2 regions of the Thalassolituus sp. UBA3500 genome follow, and region 1 is predicted to be linked to the other one. Evidence: riboswitches for the same ligand, from Rfam matches in the RefSeq annotation. Region 1 holds a riboswitch; the other holds the start of a gene.
What was found. A riboswitch is a leader RNA that binds a small molecule or an ion and turns the genes downstream of it on or off. The one in region 1 is predicted to bind thiamine pyrophosphate.

Region 1 (4,431 bases):
GCTTCGCAAATATTCTCCGCCCGATGGGCTACCCCTGCTCCCCGCTTCCTGTCTGTAATGAAACCAAGGTTCCGGGCTGGCGCGAAATCATTAAAGCGAAAAAAGAGTTCCCAACCGAGGAAGGCGAGAAAGTCGTAAACTGGAAGAAAACCTACGAATACTCCAAAAATGACGTGTTCACGCCTGAAGTCGCCTGCCTGACTGAGGACGAAACAACCCGCCTGAACCAATGGTGTAAGGAGCACAAAGTGGCTCCGGGCAGCCTGGTCTACTCAAGTCTGAGCAATATCATCGCTGAACGTATGGTAAAAGGCGACAAGCCCTTTTACTGGTTTTATCCTATGAACGTGCGCGGTGCCACAGGCATTAAGACAGAAAGCTTTAACCAGGTGTCCGGTGTCTACATGCTGACAGATCCGGTATCCACTCCCGAAAGCTGGCAGTCACAGATGCGTCAGCGCTTTAAAGCCAAGCAGCACTGGGCCAACTGGAAGCTTGCTAATATCGGTAAGTACGTGGGTTACGCGGGTGTAAAACTCATTTATCGACTCACCAGTGGCAAACAGTTCTACATGGGCAATTGCTCCAACATGGGCTCTTGGCCATTCCCCGGACAGGACAACCCACCCAAACAAAACAACCTCCGTCTGATTGCAGTGGCCCCTGGCACAGCCAACTACCCGATTTCCGCAACAATGACGGAGTGGTACGGCCAGCTGACACTGACCTTAAAGATGCACCCTCACATCTGTCCTGACCAACAAACGGTCCGCGATATTTCTGATGCATGGCGCGATGCGCTACTGACGAAAATACAATAAGAAAAGCCCGCGACTGCGGGCTTTTTGCTGTCAAAGGGCGGCGACTAACGCCTTATTGGCTATTGCCGTAGCGTTGTTGCAGCGCCTGGATCCGCACATCCAGTGGTGGGTGCGTCGCAAACAGGGCTGAAAACTTACCCTCTCCTCGGATGCCGAAAGCGACCAACTCACCCTGCAGTTCACTGGGTTGCTCATACGTTTCTTTTAAGCGCATCAGCGCGGACGCCATGGCCGCAGGGCTCACCAGTTCGGCACCCGCCTGATCGGCACGGAACTCACGACGACGGCTGAACCAGGCAACGATGGTAGAGGCCAGAATGCCGAGGATAATCTCAGACACAATGGTCGCCACGAAAAAGCCAATGCCCGGTCCATTTTCATTCTTAAAGATCGCCTTATCGACGAAGTTACCGATGATGCGCGCGAAGAACATAACAAAGGCGTTCACCACGCCCTGAATCAGCGCCAGCGTGACCATATCGCCGTTCGCTACGTGGCCAATCTCGTGGCCCAGAACGGCTTTCACTTCATCTTTGCTCATTCGTTGCAGCAGGCCCGTAGAGACCGCCACCAGCGCATCATTTTTATTCCAACCCGTGGCAAACGCGTTCGGCGCATCCGACTGGAAAATACCAACTTCCGGCATACCGATTCCGGCTTTATCCGCCAGTTCTTTCACTGTACTGACCAGCCACTGCTCGCCAGAATTGTGCGGCTGATCAATGACCTGAACCCGCATACCGCGTTTCGCCATCCACTTTGAGATGAAAAGCGATACGAAAGAGCCCGCCATACCGAACACCAGACAGAAAATCAGCAGCGACTGCAGATTCAGGTCGGTGCCGTTCTGCTGAAAGTAACTGTCTACGCCCAGCAGGCTCAACGTGATACTGGCAACCGCGATAACCGCAAGGTTGGTCGCCAGAAAGAGGAATATACGAAGCATCTTTATGCTCTCCGCTAATCAAGTAAGGGTCTGACAGAGGTTATGAGGGTTTTACGCCCGCATATCAATAGATAGTGAGTGTAAAAAAAGGTGATGACAGTGGTATTGACGCTTAGTTACCATGCGCCATACCCAGGGGGAGGTTGCCACAAGCAGCCTGAGATTAGCTTCGAGCTTAAACCCCGGAACCTGATCCGGTTAGTACCGGCGTAGGAATGGGAAGGCAGCCTTCACCAGCTGCGTGACATTTCAGACACTGTTTATTCAGTCCGCTACGCGACAGCCGGGTCTTTGTTTACCAGCATTTGTAAGGTTTACAGGAAGACCCATGACACCAAAAACTCTACGCTCGCCACTGGCACTCGCCATTCTCGCAGCGGCGACGCTGGCCAACGCCGACGTCGAACTTACCCCCGTGACCGTCGAAGCCGATTTTCGTCAGACCGATGTTCAGCAGATTCCGGAAGCCGTGACCGTTGTCGGCAGCGACGACATCAACGCCCGCAGCGCCGAACATCTGGAGCAGGTGCTGAGCTTCGCGCCGAACGTGAATTATTCATCGGGTGCGTCTCGTGGACGCTTCTTTCAGATTCGCGGTATCGGCGAGCGAAGCCAGTTTATCGACCCGGTGAATCCGTCCGTGGGTCTGGTGATCGACGGTATCGATATGACCGGCCTTGGCGGCGCTGCCACACTGTTCGACGTGAAGCAGGTGGAAGTTCTCCGCGGCCCACAGGGCACACGCTTCGGTGCGAATGCGCTGGCTGGCATGATCAACATCCGCTCCAACGATCCGACCAAAGAAACCGAGGGGTATCTGTCGGCCCGCGCTGGCAACTACGACAGCTACGGCTTAGGCGGTGCGGTATCTGGCAGCATCAGTGACTCTGTTCAGGGGCGTATTGCCATCAACGGTTACCAGTCAGATGGTTACACAGACAACATCTGGCTCAACCGTGATGACGTTGAACAGATCGATGAAATAGTGGCTCGCGGAAAGCTGGCGTTTCAAGTCAGCGAAGATACGGATCTTGGGTTAACTTACCTCTACGCCGATATCGACAACGGCTACGATGCCTTCAGCCTCGACAACACCCGTGAGACCTACTCTGATGAACCGGGCACTGACGCACAGGATACCCATGCGTTCGCTCTGAGCTCAGACACCCAACTGAGTGATGCGCTGATTCTCCAGACAGAATTCACCGGCAGCTGGTCAGACATTGAATACAGCTACGACGAAGACTGGGCTTATGGCGAGTACATCTGGCTCGACGATGACCCTGTTTACCAGCCTGATCCGTGCGATACCACGCAAGGGCCATGTCTTGCTGACTTCGACGGTTACAGCTCGTTTGATCAGTACCTGCGTGATTACGATCGTCAGTCTGCGGATGTCCGCCTGATGTCTGGCACCGATGGCCGCATCTTCGGGAACACCACCGACTGGGTTGCTGGCATCTACGCTATGCAGCGCAATGAAGATCTGACCCGTAACTACACCTACCTTGAGTCACCGTTTGAAAGCGAACTGGAGACCACCTCCACTGCGGCGTATGGCGAACTGAGTACTCAGTTGTCGGAATCGCTCCGTCTGATCACTGGTTTACGTGTTGAAAACTGGACCAATGACTACCGCGACAGCGACGGTATTGAAGGCAGCACAGATGAAACACTGCTGGGTGGCAAGGTAACTCTCGAAGCCCTCGTGTCGTTTGATCATCTGGCGTACGTCTCGCTGGCGCGAGGATATAAAGCAGGCGGCATCAACACCGATCCGGATATCTCTGAAGCCAATCGCGAATTTGATACCGAATTCAACAACGCGTTGGAACTGGGCCTGAAATCGTCGCTGCTCGACAACGATCTGAAAACCCGTATTGCCGCGTTTTATATTCAGCGCAAAGACCAGCAGGTGAAAAGCTCATACGCCGTGCTGGATACCAATGGTCAGCCTGAGTCGTTTCAGGATTATTTGGCAAACGCAGCCGAAGGGCGCAACTACGGCATTGAGCTGGAGTCGGACTGGAACCTGACTGCACGCCTGAGCTGGTTGCTGAGTTACGGTTACCTGATCACCGAATTCGTTGATTACACCTACCAGACCATCGTCGACGATGTAACACAGGAAATATCAAAAGACGGTCGCCAGCAGGCACATGCACCTCAGTACAGCGTTTCCAGTGCGCTGACCTACGCGTTGACGGATGCGCTGTCATTCCGTGTAGGCGGAGAAGCTAAAGACGCCTTCTATTTTTCCGACAGCCATGACGAACGTTCTGAAGCTTACGTGCTCTGGAATGCCCGTATCGCTTACAGTCAGCCTGCCTATGAAGTGGCGCTCTATGGCCGTAACCTGACCGATCGTGATACACAGGTGAGAGGATTTGGTGGTTTTGGTAATGACCCACGTAAAGGTTATGCAGAAGAGCCTTATTACCAATACGGCGAGCCGCTGACGTACGGCGTCGAAGGCAAGTTCTACTTCTGACAGTGACAAAGCGGTGGGCAATGCCCACCCTACTTGCATGTAAGGTGCGCACCGCGCACCTTTAACGACGTCTACATTTCATCCGGAGACCACCATGGAAATATCTGTAGAAATAAGCAAATACCCTCTGGCTGACGACTATCTCCCGGCGATAAAAAGCTTTATTGATCGCC
Region 2 (4,431 bases), on a different contig from region 1:
TAGTAAAGCCAGTCATTCGCCTGAAGAGGGGCGTCGCCTGCAGACGGTGAATCAAGAAGTTCCAGACTCCAGGTGATACTCGCACACGGAGCTACCGATTTCAGTTTCTGTAGCGTGGCTGGAGGCCAGGAATCAATCAATGCAACCAGATGCGCTTCGGTGAGGGGCCCGCTGCAGTCGTTGAAACGCATCCAGCCGTGGATGTGATTGTCTTTACTGTTCGAGAAGGGGAGTCCACCACTGACGTAGCTGAAGTCGATATGACGAACAAATTCGGGGGTAACACCCTGAATGTATCCGAGACGGGTGCCGCTGCCGGGCTCTCCGGGGTCGCTTTTGTCTGCAGCGACAACGACATCAGACTCCCGAGCTTTGCCGTAGCAGGCGCTGACCACGGTCGCGCAATCTTCGTTCTGGAGGACTTCTGCCTGCAGGTGTGAGACCGAGCGACCAGCTCTGAGGGCTCGCGTGGCGATTTCGTAAGGTTGTTCTGTCGTCAGTGCCCCGCAGAAGTGGATGCTAAGAGACCGTAGCGGCGCAGACTGGGGGTAATCGCGCTCCAGAGCTGTCAGGGCCAGCGCTGCCGACATTCCGCCAAACGTGGTCTTTCCCTGGCCCCATGAGGCATCGACAGCGGGCATCTCACCATTGAGAAGGGCTTGATAGTAGTGATCGAAAGAGGTCATTACGAGTCCTGTTTTACTATAAAGATCACCGTGATTGAGACTTGGTGATCATATATGTCAATTTAATAGCTCGGATACAGCATTGCTCATCAATTGAGTGACAAGTACCTTAACCATTCTGCTTTTAAGGAGCCCCTCATTATGTCAGATCAACTGACGCAGAGAGCTACCCGGTTTGTATCGGTTTTGCCGCATTGTCGCTTACTCAACATGACGGTGGAATACGCCGACGGTGAAAAAGTGATTCTCAAGTTGCCATACAGTGAAGCCATTATAGGCAACCCTGATAATGGCATCGTCGCCGGTGGCAGCCTGACGACCCTGATGGATACCGCGTGCGGTACTGCAGCCTTCAATTGTTTTGAGGATGGAGAAGTCTGTCCAACGCTGGATTTGCGCATGGACTACCATCGCGCAGCGAAGCCGGGTGAGAACCTGATTGGTGAAGCGCGAGTCATTAAGCGAGCCAACAGCCTGGTATTCACGCAAGGTGAAGTGCGACAGGAAAGCGATAACGTTGTTGTTGCTACATGTACCGCTAACTTTATGCGCATTGGTTTGCGTCTTGGTAGTAAGTAAGAGGACAAAACAATGACAGAAGCCATGCGCAAAATTCTGCAACAATGCCGTGACAACGGTGATTTCGATGCTGTAATCGATGCCGTCCCTTATGCCGGATTGCTAGGAATAAAACTGCACTCGATGGACCTGCAGCCGACATTTATTTTGCCAGCGAATAAAGACAATATTGGTAACCCCATACTGCCAGCTATTCATGGTGGTGTGATTGCAGGTTGTATGGAAACTTCCGCTGCTTTGCATCTTCTGATGACCATGGAAAGTATTGCGTTGCCAAAAATCATCGACTTTTCTATTGATTACCTTCGAGCCGGAAGACTCCAGGATACCTTCGTCAGCTGTCAGGTATGGCGTCAGGGAAGCCGGGTAGCCAACGTTGCTATTAATGCGTGGCAAACGGATCCCGGCGAACCCATTGCAACCGCACGAGCGCATTTTCTGCTTGTACAAGAGTAGTGTCGTGCTCTCGTTTGAAAAGACAACCCATGTAAATTAATTCTATGAAGCGCCTTGTCATCGCGGGGCGAATCGCCATACACTGATGGCGAATTATCTGTCGGGGTGCCTGACCGGTTATCAATGATAACCACACAGGCTGAGATCGCGAATGCGGGTCCCGTTGAACCTGATCTGGTTAGTGCCAGCGTAGGGAACAGAGATGAACTGCCGGGGCTCCCCGTGGTCTGTAACACGTAAATTCTGACGGTTGCTTAATGCGCTGAAAGAATTTCTCGTGTCATCTATTCTCGTCGCTGCCTGCCTGATCCTTTAAAAGGAAAAGAGCATGGCTGACAACACCAATACCGAATTTAACCTGACTTACGCCTATCCTGCGTCTGAAAAAATATATCTGGGCGGCACTCGCGATGACATCCGTGTCGGTATGCGCCAGATTAACCTTTCGGATACGACTCAGGCGGACGGCAGCAAAACGCCTAACTCTCCATTGCGTGTCTACGATACGTCAGGCCCATACACCGACCCTGCAATCACTGTTGATGTCACAAAAGGTCTGGCACCTGTGCGTGAGCAATGGATTGAAGATCGCGCCGATACTGAATTCACCGAAGCAACATCTCGTGAATCAAACAGGATTGCGATCAAAGAAGGTCAGCTTTCTCTGCGTCAGAGGGTTCGCAAAGCGAAAAGCGGAAAAAACGTCTCGCAGCTATGGTATGCACGTCAGGGCATCGTGACGCCGGAAATGGAGTACGTTGCTATTCGGGAGAACATCGGCTTGTCACAAGAAGGGATGGCGGCTGAGATCGCAAAGCAGCATTCGGGTAAACGTTTTGGAGCAAAGATTCCTGATTATATTACTCCCGAATTTGTACGTGACGAGATAGCGGCGGGCCGTGCGGTCCTTCCTTCCAATATTAATCATCCGGAAAGTGAGCCCATGATTATCGGGCGAAATTTCCGTGTCAAAGTAAACGCCAATATTGGTAACTCAGCTGTCACGTCAAGCATCAGTGAAGAAGTAGAAAAAATGGCCTGGGCAACCCGTTGGGGCGCCGACACCATAATGGATCTTTCGACAGGCGATAATATCCATGAAACCCGGGAGTGGATTTTGCGAAATTCACCTGTGCCAGTGGGCACTGTTCCGCTGTATCAGGCGCTTGAAAAAGTCGGTGGCGTTGCAGAAGACCTCACATGGGAGATTTACCGCGACACATTGATTGAGCAGGCAGAGCAGGGCGTCGACTACTTCACTATTCATGCTGGAGTTCGCCTGCAGTTTATCCCGATGGCGGCAAACCGTTTAACAGGTATCGTCAGCCGTGGCGGGTCGATTATGGCGAAATGGTGCCTGGCTCATCACAAAGAGAGCTTTCTCTATACTCATTTCGAAGAAATCTGCGAAATTATGAAAGCCTACGATATTTGTTTTTCGCTTGGAGATGGTTTGCGTCCGGGCTCAATCGCGGATGCAAATGACGAACCTCAATTCGCTGAACTACGGACACTAGGCGAGCTGACAAAAATAGCATGGAAACACGATGTTCAGACCTTTATCGAAGGTCCGGGCCATGTGCCAATGCATATGATTGAAGAAAATATGACAGAGCAGCTTGAGCATTGTCATGAAGCGCCTTTTTATACCTTAGGACCCCTGACAACGGATATTGCACCGGGGTATGACCACATCACTTCCGGTATTGGTGCTGCTCTTATCGGCTGGTATGGCTGTGCCATGCTTTGCTACGTCACGCCCAAGGAACATCTCGGTCTACCCGATAAAGAGGATGTAAAACAGGGGCTGATTACCTACAAGATTGCAGCCCATGCAGCGGATCTTGCTAAAGGTCATCCAGGGGCACAAATGCACGACAATGCCATGTCTGCAGCGCGATTCGAATTTCGTTGGGAAGACCAGTTCAATCTGGCGCTGGACCCAGATACGGCTCGCCAGTATCACGATGAAACTATGCCGAAAGACGGGCACAAAGTGGCTCATTTCTGTTCTATGTGCGGGCCTAAATTCTGCTCAATGAAGCTGTCTCACGATATTCGCAATCAGCGACAGGGCATGGATGAAATGTCAGAAAAATTCCGTGCAAATGGATCAGAGCTTTATGTCGATGCAGTAGAGTTCTGAGCGATGCCTTCAATTGCAATAATCGGCGCTGGTTTAATAGGTAAACTCCTCGCCTGGCAGCTAAGTCGGAGCGGGATGGAAGTGTCTGTTTTCGAACGCTCGAGTGAAGACAAGCCCGAAAGTGCGGCCTGGACGGCCGCTGCGATGGTTGCTCCTGTTGCCGAAAAGCCTTTGTGTCATCCTGAAGTCTTTGAGCTTGGTATGGAATCATTGACTCTGTGGCCAGTCCTGCTGGAAGAATTGTACCAGGACGTCGGAATTCGTGTGCCATACAGGCGTCGGGGCACCCTTGTCGTTGCGCACCCGTCAGACCAGGCCGAAATGGATCTGTTTAAGCGTGATATGGCGGCGCCGCAACTTCCGGGAAACTCTTACGCCGTAGCTCTTCATGATGCTGGGCTTCGTCAGAAAGAACCCGCGCTTTCTGATGAGTTTAAGCAAGGCTTCTGGCTGCCTGATGAAGCTCAGGTGGACAACAGAACCCTGCTCAGTGCGCTCCAGCTGGCAGCCGTCAGTCATGGTGCAGCCTTTTATTACGACTGTAATATTACCAGGACGGACGGT

Region 2: linked by a shared signal. The riboswitch ahead of thiC (phosphomethylpyrimidine synthase ThiC) and the one ahead of B2R29_RS16220 (TonB-dependent receptor) in region 1 are both predicted to bind thiamine pyrophosphate.

What each region holds. Positions count from the first base shown of each region.
Region 1 is NZ_DFQB01000060.1:158,193-162,623, forward strand. It holds gene B2R29_RS16210 (hypothetical protein) at 1-821, shown strand, start outside; gene htpX (protease HtpX) at 874-1,767, opposite strand; TPP riboswitch at 1,893-2,000, shown strand; gene B2R29_RS16220 (TonB-dependent receptor) at 2,096-4,258, shown strand; gene B2R29_RS16225 (hypothetical protein) at 4,353-4,431, shown strand, end outside.
Region 2 is NZ_DFQB01000024.1:14,330-18,760, reverse strand. It holds gene B2R29_RS05125 (acyl-CoA thioesterase) at 1-686, opposite strand, end outside; gene B2R29_RS05120 (PaaI family thioesterase) at 828-1,265, shown strand; gene B2R29_RS05115 (PaaI family thioesterase) at 1,278-1,721, shown strand; TPP riboswitch at 1,813-1,934, shown strand; gene thiC (phosphomethylpyrimidine synthase ThiC) at 2,050-3,867, shown strand; gene thiO (glycine oxidase ThiO) at 3,871-4,431, shown strand, end outside.